Parashewanella spongiae: one gene and its partners. The main gene of each other region encodes a partner of the protein of the gene in region 2 in a complex. Links are inferred from orthologs where the notes say so. Each region holds a gene or a part of one and is shown on either strand. Other genes may lie near its edges. The genes, in order: pnp, rne and eno.

Region 1 (6,394 bases), 1.2 Mb from region 2 along the record:
GAACATGCAAGTTTCGTTTCATTAAGATAAGCCTTTGAAATGGTAAAAACTGCTTCATCATATCAATTCATCGAAGAAACAGCCATGCAAACCTATTTCTTCAATAATAATACCAATTACAGTAATTAACTTCCCACTCAGCAAGAGCTAAAGGATTTCAGTACAAGGCGCAAGTTTGAAGTACTATATACCCTAACGGCCGCCATACAAAACTGGCGTTCAACGCACTTAGTGCTTTTGTCGGGATAATTCAAAAACTTGTAACCTAGTAATGGAATCCTTTAGCCTTGCCCTTCGGGAGCTTGTATGTGTTCAAATTACTACGCAAAATTGTCTCAACGTAGCAATGTAATGACGACAGTTTTGTATGTCGGTAATAACTATGTCTTCATCAATTTCACTTGTACTTTGAAGTAGAGTAGGCTACTGGCTTCGCTATCGCTTATCCAGCAGCCCCTCTTCGATTCCGTGCATGAGGTTTTCCCTCACACGGCTCTGTTGTTACACTTCTCTCAGCCCCTTCACTTTGCTTATCATCTTGTCGTGGGTAAATACTCAAGACCAGCTTGGCGTAATTTTTCGTAAGCACCTCGTGATAGATACTTGCTTCGACGTTGACTTAAGCGACGATGCCAGCGATAGAACCGGTTTACTACAAATCCATTTATTCTGAAAAATACACCTCTGGGATAACCTATCCCACCAAAATAGTGTTTCCATCCCCTCAGAACTTGATTAACCTTATTTATCAGTACGCCAAGTGTATTTGAGGTTCGGTGTTTCACTATGTCTCTGATTTTATTTTTCAGCTTTGTTTGGCTCTTCTTAGACGCCTCTATCTTGATGTAACTGGTGCCTTTGATGAGGCCTGTGATCCGTTGAAAGTTAAAACCGAGGAAATCAAACTCATTCATCAGCTTTCCCATATCCACACAGTGGGTTTTACTTTGATTTAGCTTCAGACCTTCATCACTTAATTGCTGTGTTATCCAGTCCAGTTGCTCTTGTGTGTAGGTTTGCTTATGAAGTACAACAAAATCATCTGCATAGGTAACGATTTTACACGGTGTTTTTTCGTGTATTTTCAAACAGAAATCGTTGAGATAGATGTTAGCCAGTAGTGGAGAGATAACTCCGCCTTGCGGAGTGCCACATCGGCTTGCTTCTATTCGCCATTTTCTGTTGACCGTCTCTATGCTGATGGGCGCTTTGATAAAGCTTTTCAGTAAACTCAGAAAGCTGCTGTCGCTTATTCGCCTTTCTATTTTTGTCATCAACTTAGCGTGCGGGATGGTATCGAAATAGGCACTCAAGTCAGCATCGAGTACGTGCTGGTAGCCTTGTTTTAGGCTCATTTCAATGACTTTTACCGCTTGCTGGGCGCTTCGACATGGTCGGTAGCCATAACTGTGTTCATGTAAATGAGGTTCGTAGACGGGTTGCATCACTATTGTCATCGCCATTTGCACAATTCTGTCACTGATTATCGGGATCCCAAGTTTCCGCGTTTTGCCGTTGTCTTTGAGTATTTCTACTCGTTTGACTGGGCTAGGTCGATAGTTTTTCTGTTGTAATTGAGTTTGAATTTCTTTTAACAGCGCAACGACTTTCTTTTGCTGCTCTAGATAACTGAATGTGATGCCATCAATTCCTGCTCCGCCTTTATTGGCTTTGCATCGTCGATAGGCTTCTTCGAGTATATCTAGGCGACTGAGTTTATCGTACAAGCTGTAAAATCGTAGCTCCGAGTTAAGCTTTGAGCGTAAGTAAAGTTTTCGCTGTAATATTCTGATATTTACTGGAGTGTTAGCCATATGGCAATTTCACCTCAAAAGTTACGTTAAAAAACGGGTGTAACACTGAGCCCCTTCCCTGATGTGAAGTTATGTTGTCTTCACGGTTAACGGTACTATGGGCTCATCCGACTGCCTGAGCGCCCTATCTGAAATTTCGGTTTACCTTATATTCGGATAGTGGAAGTCACTACCTTCCAACACTCAGGCTCTCCCACGTTCACTTTATTTCCTTCAATACATGCCACTTCATATTACGCCGGAAGATCAAACAGATGCATTTACCAGTTGCTTCTCTGTTTGTGTCAGGGTTCGTCAACTAGGAAAGACTCCCCATCTTCATTTTTTGATTTACGACGCTTAACTGAATTCGCTTGATGCTGCGGCCTACATTGCATCTCAACCTTTATTCAAGGCCTTTGTCACAGGGCTTCATGTCATAGCGGTTACCCATTATGCATGCCCGTCAGATTTCGGGATGAACTGGTAATTATCCCGTCAGGTACGTTTCAACCTGATGGACTTATTATAAATAATAACGTTGCTGTCTCTGGTTTATGGCCATGTAATCGCTTGGCTGCGTATACGTTGAGACAAATCCCGCAACAGAATAAAGCGCTTCGTGGCGCTCCCTAGAAACATCAGTTGACTGCGTTCTCAAGCGTAGAAAAAATGGCTGATAGTAAGGCGTAGCTTGCAGCAAATAGTTTATTCTACTTGCAAAAGTTACAACGCAGATAGCAGTCATTTTAGCAAGCTTGTGAGCGTAGAGCACTTCACTCATTGGGTGAAAGCCTAGATGATAAAGTCATCTTATTGCTCAAACAGTTACTCATATACTCAGCGTTCAGTTGATGTTTTAGGTTGAACACATACATAGCTCTGAGCTGGGAATTTAATTACTGTAATTGGTATAAAACCATCAAAAAGACATAAAAAAAGGAGATCCTAAGATCTCCTTCATATATACCAATACAATGCCGTTTGAGTATTACTCAGCAGCAGGCTTTGCTTCTTTAATCGATAGACGAACGCGACCTTGGCGATCGACTTCCATTACTTTTACATCGACTTCTTGATTCACTTCTAAGTGATCGGAAACGTTAGCAACACGTTCTTCACTAATTTGTGAAATGTGTACTAGACCATCTTTACCTGGAAGAATGTTAACAAAAGCACCGAAATCGACGATACGGATAACTTTACCTTTGTAGATAGTACCAACTTCAACTTCTGAAGTAAGCTCTTCGATGCGACGAATAGCTTCACGAGTGTCATCGCCACTTGCAGAAGCAATACGTACTGTACCATCATCATCCAATTCAATCGTGGTGTTGGTTTCTTCAGTTAATGCACGAATTACCGCGCCACCTTTACCGATAACATCACGGATTTTTTCAGGATTGATTTTGATCGTTGTGATACGTGGAGCATGATCAGAAATTTCTTCACGATGTGAACCTATCGCTGAATCCATCACGTTCAAGATATGAATACGAGCACCAAGCGCTTGTTGCAGAGCGATGTCCATAATCTCTTTAGTGATACCTTCAATTTTGATATCCATCTGAAGAGCTGTGATACCGCCGTTTGTTCCAGCAACTTTAAAGTCCATATCACCAAGGTGATCTTCATCTCCCAAGATGTCAGAAAGTACAACGAAATCGTCGCCTTCTTTAACAAGACCCATAGCAATACCTGCAACAGAAGTCTTGATAGGTACACCGGCATCCATAAGAGCCAATGAAGTACCACAAACAGAAGCCATTGAGCTCGAACCATTTGATTCAGTGATTTCAGAAACAACGCGAACACTGTATGGGAATTCTGATTCAGAAGGCATTACCGCCTTCATGCCACGCCAAGCTAATTTACCATGACCGATTTCACGACGCTTAGGTGAGCCTACCATGCCTGTTTCACCCACTGAATACGGAGGGAAATTATAGTGAAGCATGAAACGGTTTACACGCTCACCCATGATGCTGTCAATTTTCTGTGCATCACGTTCAGTACCGAGCGTACAAGTCACAAGCGCCTGAGTTTCACCACGTGTAAATACTGCACTACCGTGAGTACGCGGTAATACACCTGCCAACACGTTCAACGCGCGGATCATGTCTGGTTCACGACCATCGATACGTGGTTCACCACGGATAATACGACCACGAACAATATTCTTTTCTAAGCTACTTAATAAGTCGTCAACGGTTCTTAAACAAACATCTGGGTTTGCTTCAAGTAATGCTTCTTTAGCCGCATTTTTAACTTCAGTTACGGCATCACGACGCTCATGCTTAGCAACGATGTTATAAGCTTCGCCGATGCCATTTTCCGCTAAATCAGCAATTTTCGCTTTTAACTCTTCATCTACCGCTGGAGCTGTCCATTCCCACTCAGGAGTATTAACTTCAGCTTTAAACTCTTTAATCGCATTAACGACAACTTGTTGCTGTTCATGACCATAAACTACAGCACCAAGCATGATTTCTTCAGCCAAAGCATCGGCTTCTGACTCAACCATCAAAACTGCTGAATCAGTACCTGAAACAACAAGATCCAGCTGGCTGTCTGCCATTGAATCAACAAGTGGGTTAAGCGTGTATTCACCATTCACATAACCAACACGGGCTGCGCCTAATGGGCCATTAAATGGAATACCAGAAATAGAAAGCGCCGCAGATGTACCAATCATCGAAACAATGTCTGGCTCAATTTGCGGATCAACAGAAACAACTGTGATGATTACTTGAACTTCGTTTTTAAAACCATTTGGAAACAATGGACGAATTGGACGGTCAATCAGACGTGCAATCAGAGTTTCATCTTCACCAGGACGACCTTCTCGCTTGAAGAATCCACCTGGGATTTTGCCGGCAGCATACGTTTTTTCCTGATAGTTAACTGTCAAAGGAAAAAAGTCACGACCTGGCTCGGCTACTTTCTTTCCAACTACAGTAACCAACACTGTTGTGTCGCCCATACTTGCTAGTACAGCTGCGTCAGCTTGACGTGCAATTACTCCGGTTTCCAGAGTGACGGTATGCTGACCGTATTCAAAACTCTTTACAATAGGATTCACTTGACCCATTCCTTAATTAATTTACCTTACATTTCGCGCGTTAGTATACTTTAACTCCACGGTACAGATAAAGCGCCTATACTGATCTGATACTAATAACATGAAAACTGATGCTCATATCTTAATTTAAAGCACCAAAATCATTTCAAATTGCTACATTTAGTTAACTGCTTTTCTAAATAATGTATTACTAAAGTTAACGATAAACCGATTGAATACCCAAACAAAGTAACAAGGAAGATACTTAGCTTGACTTCATTAACAGGGAAGCAAACTTATCTCGTCATGCTCACTGTGCTCTGTTTTGCAGCGTGCACTTTTGTCATTGAATTTATTTCGGCTATTAACACTGAAAAACAACATTTGACCTATCAACAAATACGTTTGATCCAAAGCCTTGAGCAATCTAGCATAAAGGCTCGTCCTGAAAAAAATTTGTTTTTAGCTGAAAAACTTTTAGATCAATCACTTAGTCTACCATGGATACAATCGGTTCAGATAGAGCTAAGCAATGGAGGAAAAATATTCAGTGCCAATAAAACGCCCATCCCAACAACGAGTATAATTATTCAAACAATTAATTGGTTACTCAAGGACATTCAATCAAGCTCTCATTTACTCTATAAAAAAAACGCCCAGCAATTACCAAACAACGTGGTATCTCCCGAGCCTTTTGCAAGAATAACCTTAAACTATGACACTAATTTGATCAGTGCTCAGCTTTATCAACATTTAAAGTACACCTTCTTAATTTCACTCAGTGGAGCCATCGCTTTAACACTTATTTTATCTTATGTTTTCCACCGATTTTTAACTCTGCCAATAATTAAATTAAGTGAAGCGATTGACGCAATACACCCTGATTCACCAAAAGAAAGTTTACTCCCAAAGCTGCCTTTCCATGAAAAGAATGAGCTTGGATCTGTAATTTCTAAATTCAATCAAATCTTAATTCAGTTTGATACCACTCAGCTAAAGCTCAGGAAATTAGCCACCAAAGACTCACTAACAGGATTACCAAACCGCACCCTTTTTTTAGAGTCTATTTCTTACGCCATACAGCGTGCCCGAAGTCAACGTCGTAGCTTTTCAATTTACTTCGTAGATATAGATAGATTCAAAAATGTAAATGATTCATTAGGGCATGCGTTAGGAGACAGATACCTGACACGAATTGCGCGAGTTTTAAAAAGAGTCGTCGGTGAAAAAGGCACTGTCGCCAGATTAAGTGGCGATGAATTTACAATTTTAGCTAATGAGGTTCAAACCCCCACACAAGCTGCAGAATTTGCTGAAAAACTCATAAAACAAATCAACAAACCATTACAACTGAACGAACACCAGCTTCACCCCAATGCTTCCATTGGTATATCAACATTCCCTGACGACGGTCATACACCAGAAGATCTCATTCGTCACGCAGATACCGCTATGTATAGTGCCAAATCAACAGGCCTTGGAAAGTGGGCTTTCTTTAATACTAAAATGACGGATAAAGCTGTTGCAGCCTTAAAAATTG
Region 2 (7,332 bases):
GAAAACATTCAAAATAACCTCGAGTGTAGAGCCATTTACTGTGCATTTTCGGGTTCTAAATGATCACCAGATAAAGAGTTATGTGGAAAAAGAGCAGCCATTATGGTGCGCTGGTAGCTTTAAATGTGAAGGATTAGGAATTGCATTATTCGAAAAACTAGAAGGTAACGACCCTAATACATTAATTGGTCTTCCCTTAATAAGATTAGTCGACATGCTTAAACAGCATGGTTTGGATATTTTATAAATGAACCTAAAAACATCAGTTGAACGCTGAGTATATGAGTAACTGTTTGAGTCAATAAGATGACTTTATCATCATGGCTTTCACCCAATGAGTGAAGTGCTCTACGCTCACAAACTTGCTAAAATGACTGCTATCTGCGTTGTAACTTTTGCAAGTAGAATAACTACTTGCTGCAAGCTACGCCTTACTATCAGCCATTTTTTCTATGCTTGAGAACGCAGTCAACTGATGTTTCTAGGATGAATGAATCACCCGCCCCAGAGGAGAGAGGTATCGTTTATCTAGCGAAGACTAGAAACGAAGTAACGACAGTTTTGTTGTCGGTAGTCTAGCCTCTTTTTCTTGTTTAGTGAAAGTCACTGGATACCCGCATACGCAGTTATGACAAAACTCAAATGCATTAGAGCGCCTGAATTCTAATGCACTTATTTTAGAATGTATAAATTAAACTTTCTTCAAAGCATTCAATAAATTGACCAGTTCTTCATCAGGCTCTGAACGAACAGTCATTCTTTCTTCAGTATCTGGGTGAGTAAATTGAAGTTGTTCTGCATGAAGAAACAGCCTCCTTAATCCCTGAGCTCGCATCGAATCATCAAATTTTTGCTCACTGTATTTTTCATCACAAGCTATAGGATGCCCAGCATGCTGACAGTGGACTCGTATTTGATGTGTACGACCTGTTAACGGACTCGCCTTGACTAAAGTCGCACCTTGAAATTTTTGAACAATTTTAAATCGAGTTTGTGATGCTTTTCCTTCAGCGTTGACTCGAACAATTCGTTCACCAGATTTGAGCGTCATCTTTAATAAAGGCGCATTGACTTGTTTCACATTTTTTTGCCACTCACCGCGCACTAATGCTAAATAGTCTTTTTGCATTTTCTTATAACGAAGCTGATCATGTAAATTTTTTAACGCACTACGTTTTTTAGCAATGAGTAAAATTCCCGATGTTTCTTTATCGAGTCGATGCACTAACTCAAGAAACTTTTGCTGCGGCCGTAAACTTCGCATGGCTTCTATCACACCATAATCAACTCCGCTTCCACCATGGACGGCTATTCCAGAAGGCTTATTAAGTGCAATAAGGTGCTTATCTTCATAAACAATACGATTTTCAAGCTGAGAAACTCTTGATAATTTAGGAGACGGAGCGCGATCATCACTCGCCTCTGACACTCGCACAGGCGGAATGCGAACAATATCGCCAATTTGGAGCTTATATTCAGGTTTTATTCGCTTTTTATTTACTCTAACCTCACCCTTTCGCACAATTCGATAAATCATGCTTTTGGGTACACCTTTTAATTTGGTCATCAAAAAGTTATCAATGCGTTGGCTAAGGTTATCTTCGTCGATTTCGACTAACTGCACTTTAACGGCTAATTCTTGTTTACTCATCATTTAACTACTCAATTTTCATGCTGCCATGATACATCAATTAATTTGTTTTCGCCTTTACGTTGCTGAATTTTTCGATTATTGCTATATTTCACCATTGGATAGCAATATTTATTGTTTATAAACAAATTTACTTGCTTTGCCATCACTGGTTTTCAGAGAATTAAAGTCATTCAACATGGTTGTAACCCATTGAGTTACAAGCTGAGTTTAAATCAAACTTTAAGAAAAATTGATTTTCAGCCAAACCTGAGACAGACACCACAAATTAATGGTTTCTACTGAATTAACCAAACGAATATGAACATTATTTTAACTGGTTATCAGACAGTTGTGTTCGATTTGGCATTATTGGAATTTTATACAGAATTTATGAAATTAATCGATATTTACAACATAAAGCGAATTGTATACATCGAAAAGAGACATAAATAGGCGGCTACACGCAGTGAATGCGTTTAACAAAGCTAAAAACTTGAGCGCCTCAGATTGCCTAATTTCCGACCGTGAGGTTCGTGCTTATACTTTAGGCCCATAATGTAATCAGCTGCACAGTCTGGTGATCCATCATTTTAAGAAGAATGAAATCATCATGAAACGTATGTTAATTAATGCAACTCAATCTGAAGAGTTGCGCGTTGCTCTAGTTGATGGGCAACAACTCTATGATCTAGATATTGAAAGCCCAGGACACGAGCAGAAAAAAGCCAATATATACAAAGGAAAAATCACTCGAGTAGAGCCCTCCCTAGAAGCGGCTTTCGTCGATTATGGCGCTGAACGTCACGGCTTTTTACCACTTAAAGAAATTGCCCGCGAATATTTCCCTAAAGGATATTCTTTCCAAGGTCGCCCTAGCATCAAAGAGGTTGTTAAGGAAGGCCAAGAAGTTATCGTTCAGATAGATAAAGAGGAACGAGGCAACAAAGGTGCGGCGTTAACTACTTTCATTAGCCTTGCTGGCTCTTATCTTGTTCTTATGCCAAATAATCCTCGAGCTGGCGGCATTTCTCGCCGTATTGAAGGTGATGAGCGCACAGAATTAAAAGCAGCTATGTCACAGCTTGAAATGCCTGCTGGTATGGGACTTATTGTTCGTACAGCGGGTGTAGGTAAAGCTGCTGAAGAACTCAAGTGGGACTTACAAGTATTACAGCATCATTGGGCAGCTATTCAAGAATCAGCTGAATCAGGCAGTGCTCCTTTCTTAATTCATCAGGAAAGCAACGTTATTGTGCGTGCAATTCGTGATTATTTGCGCCGCGATGTTGGTGAAATCTTAATTGACCACCAAAAAGTTTATGATAATGCCAAACAACACATATCCCTAGTTCGCCCTGACTTTGCAGATAGAGTAAAACTTTATAAGTCTGAAGTACCTTTATTTACTCATTTCCAAATAGAGTCTCAAATTGAATCGGCATTTCAACGTGAAGTAAGATTGCCTTCAGGTGGTTCAATCGTCATTGATCCAACCGAAGCATTAACCTCAATCGATATTAACTCTTCACGCGCTACAAAAGGTGGCGACATTGAGGAAACCGCTTTAAATACTAACCTTGAAGCGTCAGACGAAATTGCTCGCCAACTTCGTTTACGTGACTTGGGTGGTTTGGTTGTTATCGATTACATTGACATGACACCGGCTCGTCATCAACGTGAAGTTGAAAACCGTCTTCGTGATGCCGTACATCATGATAGAGCACGTGTACAGTTAGGGAGAATATCCCGTTTTGGTTTAATGGAGATGTCTCGTCAGCGTTTACGCCCTTCACTTGAAGAGTCAGCAGCGAACCTTTGCCCTCGCTGTCATGGGCAAGGAACCGTTCGAGGAACTGAGTCATTAGCGCTGTCTATTCTTCGATTAATGGAAGAAGAATCTATCAAGGAAAATACTTCTCAAATTGAAGCAATTGTTCCTGTAGATGTTGCAGCCTTTTTATTAAATGAAAAGCGAAAAGCAATACGTATTACTGAAGAACGCCATGGGGTTGAAGTTTATATTATCCCTGATGCACATATGACAACGCCCGATTATCGAGTTGTTCGTCATCGTAATGATGAAGATGCTATTGAGTCTAGTTTTAATCGCACAGAAAAGCCTGAAACAAAGCTTTATGAACCACGTAAGCTTGAGCGAGCTGCAAGCTCAGAGCCTACTCTAAAAGGGTTTTCTTCCCCTAAAAAAGCGATATCTCCTGCTAAGTCATCCGCTAAACCCGTTGCTAAAAAATCTTCTGATTCTCAAGGGTTATTCTCTCGGATATTTTCTGCAATTGCTGGTTTATTTAAAACGGAAGAAGCCCCGAAAACAAGCTCGAAATCATCTAATAAAAAGTCATCGGAAAACACTCAACGCAGAAACTCTCGTCGGAATAACGACAATCGTAGTTCACGTAATACGAAAGATTCTTCTAAACGAGATGGTACGGACAACCAAGAACGTAAGCCTCGCAATGCAAAAGCTAACAATAAAACAGATACAAGGCCTACTCGCCAAGCGAAACCTGATGCTTCAGAGCCAAAACAGGAAGCTGCTCGTGAACGTCGCCAAAGACGGAACATGAGACGCAAGGTGCGGATCGAGCAAGAGCAACAAGTAGAAGAAGTCGTAAATGTTGAATTACAAAACAATCAACCTGTAGAAACGCCTACTTCAGCAGAAGTTGCAACAAAAGCTGAGTCTCCAGTAAAAGAGACTAAGCCTCGTCAGCCACGTAGAAAACCAAAGCCGAAAACGGTTGCAACAGACACTGTGACCACAGAAGAAACCTCGACCAAGTCCAATGATACGGCAGTGGCTGTACAACAATCACCTAAAAAGGCCGTAAAAAAAGTCAAAGCTGAAACTGTGACCATAGAAGATGCTGTTAAATTACCTGCGGAATCTGTAGAAAATGCTGATACAGAGAGTTCTCTTGAAAGTAACTCAGCTGACAGCGCTAAAGAAGAAGTTAAAGAAACAACACGACGAAGCCGCCGTAGCCCTCGTCACTTGAGAGCTGCAGGGCAACGTCGTCGTAAAGATGAAAAAGACGGACAAGTTTCAGATCCTGTATTCGAATCTCACGAAGAACAGCCTGTTAGTTTTGACTTTGAAAGCAGTAACACTGAAAGTGCGCCTGTAGAAACTTCTGAACAAGCCCATGTTGAGCCTGTTCCTGAAGTGGCCGATACTCCGGCTGCGGAGATAGAAACTAAAGTAGCTAAAGCTGACTCAACAGCTTCTGAAGCCCCTGTTGAAGTTGAAGTTGAAGTTGAAGCAAAAGCGAAAACAAAATCAAAAGCTAAGAAAACATCTGCAGCAGAGAAAAAAGTAAAAACTTCTGCCAAAGCTAAAGTAACCTCCCCTTCGGCTAAAAAATCTAAAGATGATGAGGCTGTTAAAGTTGAAGAAACTGCTCCACCAGCTCAAACTGAGCCTACATCTGCATCAAACGTTGAACTTCAAGTTGAGAGCGTCCCAGTTGAAAGTGAGCCAAAAGTCAAAGCTTCTGCTCCAAAAGCTAAAGTTAAGACCAAAATTGATGCGGAACGTACCTCAGCTGCGGCTCCTATGGCTAAGCCAACTCCAGTAAAAAGGCAAACTAAAAAGGCAACAGTGAAAACTAAAGTCGATGAAGCTGTAAATTCCACTGTTACGCCAAAAGAAAGCCTAGAAGATGCTTCTGATGTTGTTGTAGACGCAACTGTTGCTACTACAACAGTGAAGCCAAAGACTTCAAATAGTCGCTTCGGCTCTATGGTAAGTTCACAAATGTCTAAGCCTAAACTTGAGCAAAGAGTAAAAGTAGAAACACCGAAAGGACACGATTACTCTGATGAAGCGCCTGTTAAAACAGTCAAATCAAAAGCAACTAATAGCGCAGGATCAGAGATGGCTAGACCGTAACTATCTAAATAACTTTTCATTAAAAAGAAGTCATCATTTGATGGCTTCTTTTTTGAGTTATTGATGGTTATTTCTGCTAAAATCGCCGCCTGAAATTTAAGCCATTTTATTATAAATTTATATTGAGGTCAGATGTTCGATCTAATTCGTCATAAAACTGCGAGTTCAAAAGCTGATTTACTCTCTGGTATTACAGTCGCTCTCGCATTGGTACCAGAAGCTGTAGCATTTGCATTTGTTGCAGGTGTTGAACCCATGGTAGGTTTGTATGCTGCTTTCATAATGGGACTGATTACTGCTTTAATAGGCGGTAGACCAGGTATGATATCTGGAGCAACGGGCGCTATGGCCGTTGTCATGGTTGCGTTAGTCGCTGAGCATGGTGTGCAATACCTTTTTGCAGCCGTTGTTTTAGCAGGATTAATTCAAGTTTTAGCTGGTGTATTTAAGCTCGGCAAATTTATCCGAATCGTGCCGTACCCTGTAATGATAGGCTTTGTGAATGGTCTAGCAATTGTTATTTTCCTCGCTCAATTAGGCCAATTTAAAGCCCCTGATGCGAATGGTGTATTGCAATGGCTACAAGGTAACCAAATGTACCTAATGTTAGGGCTCGTCGCTCTAACGATGTTTATCATTCATTTTTTACCTAAGCTGACCAGCGCGATTCCATCTTCTTTAGCCGCGATATTAACAGTTACAGCTATAGTTGTTGGTTTTGACTTAGACACTCGCACTGTTTTAGATTTCCTAAAGTCGATGAGTGGTGATGAAACAGCAACGATTGCTGGTAATCTACCAACATTCAATATTCCAAGTGTACCGTTCAACCTTGAAACTTTGATGATTATTGCACCTTATTCGGCAATCCTTGCCGCAGTTGGTTTGATTGAATCACTTCTGACGTTAACTGTTATTGATGAAATGACAGAGTCTCGAGGAAAAGGCAACAAAGAATGCGTTGGTCAAGGTGTTGCAAACATTACCAGTGGCTTTTTTGGCGCTATGGGTGGCTGCGCGATGATCGGTCAATCTATGATCAACATTAACTCAGGTGGCCGTGGCCGATTATCTGGCATCACCGCTGCATTGGCATTACTAGCATTTATTCTGTTTGGTTCTAGTTTCATTGAAATGATCCCACTTGCAGCACTAGTTGGCGTTATGTTCATGGTCGTGCTGGGCACATTTGAATGGGCTAGCTTCAAGGTAATGCGTAAAGTACCGTTACATGACGCGTTTGTGATTATTTTGGTAACTACTGTTACCGTATTTACAGATCTAGCGTTTGCCGTTTTTGTTGGCGTAATCGTTTCTGCATTAGTTTTTGCATGGGAACATGCAAAACATATTAATGTGCAAATAGAAGAAGATGCAAATGGATGGAAAGTTTATAAACTAAACGGCCCGCTGTTTTTTGGTTCCGTTTCAAACTTCTTAGAGTTATTTGATGCTAAAAAAGACTCTGCAGATGTTATTGTCGACTTTCAAAATTCTCGAGTTGCAGATCACTCAGCATTAGAAGCTATCGATACGTTAGCTGAGCGTTATGTTTCTACAGGAAAGCGCCTACATTTAAGACACTTAAGTGGCGACTGTAAACAATTATTAAACAAAGCTGGTGATTTAGTGGAAGTAAATTTAATAGAAGATCCACACTATCATATTGCTGATGACAAGTTAGATTCTTAACTCTAGCTTGCTATCTTGACCTCTGAGAATGGGTAGTGAGCCAACCTCACTACTCGTTTAAGTAGAGTAGGCTACTGGCTTCGCTATCGCTTATCCA
Region 3 (6,280 bases), 2.0 Mb from region 2 along the record:
AGAACAATTTCTATCTGGGCCAACGGTTAGTACATTCCCTATCCTCTTCAATGAATGAGTTAATACTCGTATGCCTTCAGCGTTAATCCCATCGTCATTGCTCACTAAAATATTAATCATCGTTTCACTTCGCCGAGTTTTGAGGCGCTTGTCTAATGTCAGTATAATCCACAATTTCTCTTAATACGGATGTAGCAAAGCTGCCAGCAGGTAAAATAAATTCAATAGTTAATGTTGCTAAGTCCAGCGTATACTTCATTTTTTCAGGATGTAATATCATGGCTCTACGCTCTTGATTCAATCCTGCGTTTTCAAGACCTTCGCTATCATTCACATAATTTAATAACGCGTTACGCTCCATGTCTTCAGCATTGGCTTTTGCTGGTAATGTTCCTCTTCCCCACATAGGTGCAGACAATTGGATATCTTTCTCTGATAAGCGAGCCAATAATGTTTCATCCCATTCATCTACGGTAAAAAAACTTTTACTCCCTGCAAGCTGAACACAATCACCATTTAATGGTTCAAGTCCATGGTTAAGTAATCTATACGAGGTTGCTTCATTAAAGAGGAATGAACGAATAGAAGATAAATACATACTGCGTTTGTTTTTATCTCTTACTTTCTTACCAGCAAACATCTGACGGCCAAACTCTAAGTTTTTTCCTTGTCTGCCAAAACGCTGCTCGCCAAAATAGTTTGGTACACCAAGGCGTTTGATTTTTTCAATTCGCTTAATAGCATCTTCAGGATCGGTTACATTTCGTAATACGAGCTTGAAGTAATTACCAGTCAATGCACCAATTCGCAATTTTTTGCTATGCCGATGACTCGATAACACTTGTAAACTATCATCGGTTAATTTAATCCATTCAGGGGTGTCCTTGCCTGGGATTCTAATACCAAACCATTGATCAGTAATTGCATAACGGTCTTTTTGTCCTGCGTAAGTGACATCTCTAGGGTGAACACCAGCAAACTTTGCAAGCTTTTCGGCAACAAAGGTAGTATTTAAGCCATTTTTTCGTATATGAAGAAGATGATGTTCACCCTCTCCAGATGGTACAAATGGAATAATTTCTTGCACTTGAAAGTCTTCATTTGATGTTCGCAAGTCTGCTTCGGATAAAGGCTTACCGTATAAATAACTTAAATTTTCAATCATAACTTTTCTTTTGATTCTTTACATTGATTGCATCAGTACGACAGCTTCAACTGCAATACCTTCTTTTCGACCTGTAAACCCTAACTTTTCCGTTGTTGTGGCTTTAACGTTAATATCATCTATTGATGTCTGTAAGTCTGCAGCTAAAATATTACAAATATCAGTAATGTGAGATGCCATTTTAGGTGCTTGAGCAATAATTGTGACGTCAAGGTTTCCTAACTCGAAGCCTTTCTCTCTAGCAAGTTGATAACAATGTTTTAAAAGCTCGCGGCTATTTACACCAGCAAAATTTTCATCGGTATCAGGAAAGTGTTTACCGATATCTCCTAACGCCATGGCTCCTAAAATTGCATCACAAATAGCGTGCAATACGACATCACCATCAGAATGCGCCAACAAACCGCAGTGATACGGAACATGAACGCCTCCCAACATTAAAGGTTTATCGCCACCAAATTTATGAACGTCGTAACCATGGCCGATACGAATTTTCATGAGTTTTCACCTTGAATTTCATTCTTTTTATGTTCTGATAAATACAATGCAGCAAGTTGTAAATCTTCAGCGTGAGTCACTTTTATATTATCAGCACGTCCTGAAATTAAGCCTGGGTTGATACCGGCCCATTCCATTGCAGAAGACTCATCAGTTATCAGGACATTATCATTGAGAGCTTCATTCAAATTCTTTTGCAATTCACTTACAACAAACATTTGCGGTGTCATCGCATGCCACAATAATTCACGACAAACCGTATTTTTAATTAAACTACTAGAATCAGCACGTTTCATTGTATCTCGCACAGGCATAGCAAGAATGGCACCATTGGGATAGTTCTCACGTGATTTAAGCAACAAGTCAATATCCCTTCTTGTTATACATGGACGAGCGGCATCATGTACTAACGCCCATGAATCTTCATATCCCAACTGACTTGCACTCTTAAGTGACTCAAGCACAGTATTAGCTCGCTCAGAGCCACCTTGAACTTTCACAAGTTTCGAATGATTCGATTCAGGTAATTGATCAAAATACTGATCATCTTTGCTAACAGCAACAATGACTACATCAACTTTGGGATGATTAAGGAATGCCTTGACGGTGTGGCTGAGAATGGATATTCCATCAATTTCTAAATATTGTTTCGGGATATTAGCTCCCATTCGCTGTCCAACTCCCGCTGCGGGGATGATGGCAACAACGTGATCCAAAGATTGGCTCATGCCAAAAAACTCCGGTTATTGAGATTCGGGGAATCTATTTTGTTTTTTACCTGTGACTACTCGATAGAAGGTCTCACCTTCTTTAACCAAGCCAAGTTCATTTCGAGCTCGCTCTTCTAAGGCTTCAGTTCCGCCTTTTAGATCTGCAATTTCTTCTTTTAAAATTTGATTACGGGCAATTAATTTTTCATTACTGAGTTTCTGTGCCTGAATCTGTTTCTGCAACCCAAAATATTCGCGCAAACTGTTCTCCCCTGACCAAAGGCGATATTGCAGCAAGGCAAACAAAATAACTAAGCATGCAGATATACGTTTCATAAAAGCAATTCAAATACCAAGCCAAAAGAAATAACTATACCTAAAAACAAAAGCCACCTAAATAGGTGGCTTTAATCTATTCCGGATTAAGTATACTCAATCAGAGTAAATTTAATCAGTAATTAGCAAACAATCGGGTTGAATCAATGTTTACAGTTGATTTCAGCTAAACCGCGATAAACAGCTTTTTCACCTAATTGCTCTTCGATACGAAGTAACTGGTTGTATTTAGCAACACGATCAGAACGACAAAGTGAACCTGTTTTTATCTGTCCAGCTGCAGTACCAACTGCTAAGTCAGCAATTGTTGCGTCTTCTGTTTCACCACTACGATGAGAAATAACCGCTGTAAATCCAGCTTCTTTCGCCATACGAATAGCGGCAAGTGTTTCAGTCAAAGAACCAATTTGGTTGAATTTGATCAGAATCGAGTTACCGATTTTGTTTTCAATACCTCGAGCTAAAATTTTAGTATTTGTAACAAACAAATCATCACCGACCAACTGCACTGTATCGCCCATAATTTGAGTTTGATACGCCCAGCCTTCCCAATCAGATTCGTCTAGACCATCTTCAATTGACACGATTGGGTATTCATCAGCCAATGTTTTCAAGAAGTCAGAGAAGCCATTAGAATCAAATACTTTACCTTCACCAGACAAATCATACTTGCCATCTTTATAGAATTCAGATGCGGCGCAATCAAGTGCCAGTGTGACATCTTTACCAAGCTCATAACCTGCTGCTGAAACGGCAACTTTAATCACGGCAAGTGCATCTGCGTTAGATTCAAGGTTTGGTGCGAAACCACCTTCATCACCAACGGCTGTATTCAAGCCTTTATCTTTTAATACTTTCTTGAGTGCATGGAAAATTTCAGCTCCCATACGCAGTGCTTCACGGAAACTACTCGCGCCCACAGGCTGTACCATAAACTCTTGGATATCGACATTATTGTCAGCATGCTCACCACCGTTGATGATATTCATCATTGGGACAGGCATAGAATACTGGCCAGGAGTGCCATTTAATTCAGCAATATGCGCATATAATGGCATACCTTTAAAAGCCGCAGCCGCTTTAGCATTTGCCAAAGACACAGCTAAAATAGCATTTGCACCAAGTTTATCTTTATTTTCTGTACCATCAAGATCAATCATAATTTGATCTAATTCAGCTTGTACTGTTGCATCTTTCCCAATTAAAGCCGGTGCAATCACTTCATTTACGTTTTTAACGGCAGCCAGCACACCTTTACCTAAATAACGAGTTTTGTCGCCATCACGTAACTCCAGTGCTTCACGGCTACCTGTTGATGCACCTGATGGTGCCGCCGCCATTCCAACGAACCCATCTTCTAAGTGAACTTCAGCTTCAATGGTTGGGTTACCACGTGAATCCATGATTTCACGACCAATTACTTTAACAATCTTAGCCATTGTTGTCCTCGATTTAAGATTTGATTAATACAAAAAAACTCATACCTATTTTTGCTTTACCTTGTTCCGTCTAAAATGTAAACGGTCAAGAATTAAAATAGGTATAGAGCTCTAAAAAATTAGCCGGAGTAGTTATCTCCGGCCATGGATTTATTATGTCATTAAACTCTAGCTTTGTTTCTGATACTCAGAAGCCGCTGCGATAAAGCCTTCAAACAATGGATGTCCATCTCTGGGTGTCGAAGTAAACTCTGGGTGAAATTGACCCGCAACAAACCAAGGATGGTTCGGTATTTCAATCATTTCTACAAGTTTACGATCCGATGATAATCCACTGAACACTATACCAGCTTTCTCTAGTTTTTTAACAAAGTTGTTATTCACTTCGTAACGATGGCGATGACGTTCAACACACGTTTTAGCACCATAAGCTTTCGCAGCAAGTGTACCTTCTTTTAGGTGACAAACCTGAGCACCTAAACGCATGGTTCCGCCTAGATCAGATACTTCACTACGTTGTTCGATCTTACCTTCTTTATCGATCCATTCCGTGATCAAGCCCACAACTGGGAAAGGTGATTCTTTATTAAATTCGGTTGAATGAGCATCTGTCATGCCTGCTACGTTTCGTGCAAACTCAATAAGAGCCACTTGCATGCCTAAACATATTCCGAAATACGGCACTTTATTTTCACGCGCATATTGAGCAGCCAGAACCTTTCCTTCAACACCACGTTCACCAAAGCCACCCGGGATCAAGATACCATCAAGTCCTTGTAACACCTCTTCGCCTTTAGCTTCTACGGTTTGAGAGTCTACATATTTAATCGTGACAGAAACACGGTTTTTCAAACCAGCATGTTTAAGTGCTTCATTGACAGATTTATAGGCATCTGGCAGTTCAATGTACTTACCAACCATACCAATGGTGATGTCTTTATTTGGATTCGCTTCTTGGAAAACCACATTTTCCCATTCAATCAAATCAGCTTCTTTACACTCAATTCCGAAACGTTGAGTGACTAATTGATCTAAGCCTTGAGACTTAAGTAGTGCTGGGATTTTATAAATACTGTCTACGTCTTTAAGGGAAATAACAGCGCGTTCTTCAACATTACAAAATAATGATATTTTCGCTTTTTCGTTAACAGGAATTGCGCGATCACCACGACAAATTAGCACATCCGGAGCAATGCCAATTGAACGTAACTCTTTTACTGAATGTTGAGTCGGTTTCGTTTTTACTTCACCCGCCGCGCCCAAGAATGGCACTAGAGTCAGGTGCATAAATAAAGTGCGTTGACGGCCTAGCTCAACACCAAGTTGCCTAATTGACTCTAAGAATGGTAGAGATTCAATATCACCAACCGTTCCGCCAATTTCAACAATGGCTACATCATGACCTTCACCACCAGCAAGTACTTTATCTTTAATTGCATTTGTGATGTGAGGAATAACCTGAATGGTTGCTCCGAGATAATCGCCACGACGTTCTTTGCGAAGTACTTCTTCGTAAATGCGACCCGTTGTAAAGTTATTGCGGCGGTTCATTTTGGTTCGAATGAAACGTTCGTAGTGACCAAGATCTAAATCAGTTTCTGCCCCATCTTCAGTGACAAAAACTTCACCATGTTGAGTTGGACTCATAGTGCCAGGATCAACATTAATATACGGGTCCAGCTTCATGATAGTAACTTTAAGGCCTCTTGCCTCTAAAATAGCTGCTAGTGATGCCGCTGCAATGCCTTTACCTAGTGACGAAACTACACCACCAGTTACGAAGATATATCTTGTAGTCATGCTGAACCTGAGAAAATGAGTTGGAAAATATGTACTTGTAAGAAAGTACTAGGACGGGAAAGTAGTATACTAAAGTCGACTCAATTTAACAAATAGCAATTATATTAAAAGCGACTATTTTTCTATCGCTTTTACCTGTTTCCAGTAGTCATCAAGTATGTCTAAACCTAGCTTTTCTATCTGATGATTATCATCTTTAACTGCTTTTTCGACACCACGAAAACGTCGTTCAAATTTTGAGTTTGCTTGCCTTAATGCTTGCTCTGGATCAATGCCTAAATGACGCGCTAAGTTCACCACCGAAAAAAGTAAATCTCCCATTTCATCTTGAA

Evidence for each region.
Region 1: the proteins of rne (region 2) and pnp are in contact, whole or in part, in a cryo-EM structure (PDB 9QH0), measured with the Escherichia coli proteins. The link is inferred for Parashewanella spongiae from one-to-one orthologs.
Region 3: the proteins of rne (region 2) and eno are in contact, whole or in part, in a solved structure (PDB 2FYM), measured with the Escherichia coli proteins. The link is inferred for Parashewanella spongiae from one-to-one orthologs.

What each region holds. Positions count from the first base shown.
Region 1 is NZ_CP037952.1:4,584,290-4,590,683, forward strand. What follows is about bases 2,331-5,289. They hold pnp (polyribonucleotide nucleotidyltransferase), read right to left. Parts: upstream 4,876-5,289; coding sequence 2,785-4,875; downstream 2,331-2,784. Other genes in these bases: E2I05_RS18195 (hypothetical protein), read right to left, coding at 2,331-2,577; E2I05_RS18205 (putative bifunctional diguanylate cyclase/phosphodiesterase), read left to right, coding at 5,161-5,289. In the rest of the region: lipoprotein NlpI, read right to left, coding at 1-28; ltrA (group II intron reverse transcriptase/maturase), read right to left, coding at 534-1,814; more of E2I05_RS18195, read right to left, coding at 2,320-2,330; more of E2I05_RS18205, read left to right, coding at 5,290-6,394. UniProt on the Escherichia coli protein: Involved in mRNA degradation. Catalyzes the phosphorolysis of single-stranded polyribonucleotides processively in the 3'- to 5'-direction. Also involved, along with RNase II, in tRNA processing.
Region 2 is NZ_CP037952.1:3,366,076-3,373,407, forward strand. The notes cover bases 1,847-5,743. They hold rne (ribonuclease E), read left to right. Parts: upstream 1,847-2,243; coding sequence 2,244-5,543; downstream 5,544-5,743. Other genes in these bases: E2I05_RS13250 (SulP family inorganic anion transporter), read left to right, coding at 5,676-5,743. Outside these bases: E2I05_RS13235 (Maf family protein), read left to right, coding at 1-247; 23S rRNA pseudouridine(955/2504/2580) synthase RluC, read right to left, coding at 692-1,651; more of E2I05_RS13250, read left to right, coding at 5,744-7,235. UniProt on the Escherichia coli protein: Endoribonuclease that plays a central role in RNA processing and decay. Required for the maturation of 5S and 16S rRNAs and the majority of tRNAs. Also involved in the degradation of most mRNAs.
Region 3 is NZ_CP037952.1:1,317,580-1,323,859, reverse strand. Bases 2,001-4,845 are described here. They hold eno (phosphopyruvate hydratase), read right to left. Parts: upstream 4,149-4,845; coding sequence 2,853-4,148; downstream 2,001-2,852. Other genes in these bases: E2I05_RS04945 (CTP synthase), read right to left, coding at 4,317-4,845; ftsB (cell division protein FtsB), read right to left, coding at 2,407-2,709; ispD (2-C-methyl-D-erythritol 4-phosphate cytidylyltransferase), read right to left, coding at 2,001-2,391. Outside these bases: 5'/3'-nucleotidase SurE, read right to left, coding at 1-120; tRNA pseudouridine(13) synthase TruD, read right to left, coding at 125-1,162; ispF (2-C-methyl-D-erythritol 2,4-cyclodiphosphate synthase), read right to left, coding at 1,184-1,663; more of ispD, read right to left, coding at 1,660-2,000; more of E2I05_RS04945, read right to left, coding at 4,846-5,948; mazG (nucleoside triphosphate pyrophosphohydrolase), read right to left, coding at 6,063-6,280. UniProt on the Escherichia coli protein: Catalyzes the reversible conversion of 2-phosphoglycerate (2-PG) into phosphoenolpyruvate (PEP). It is essential for the degradation of carbohydrates via glycolysis.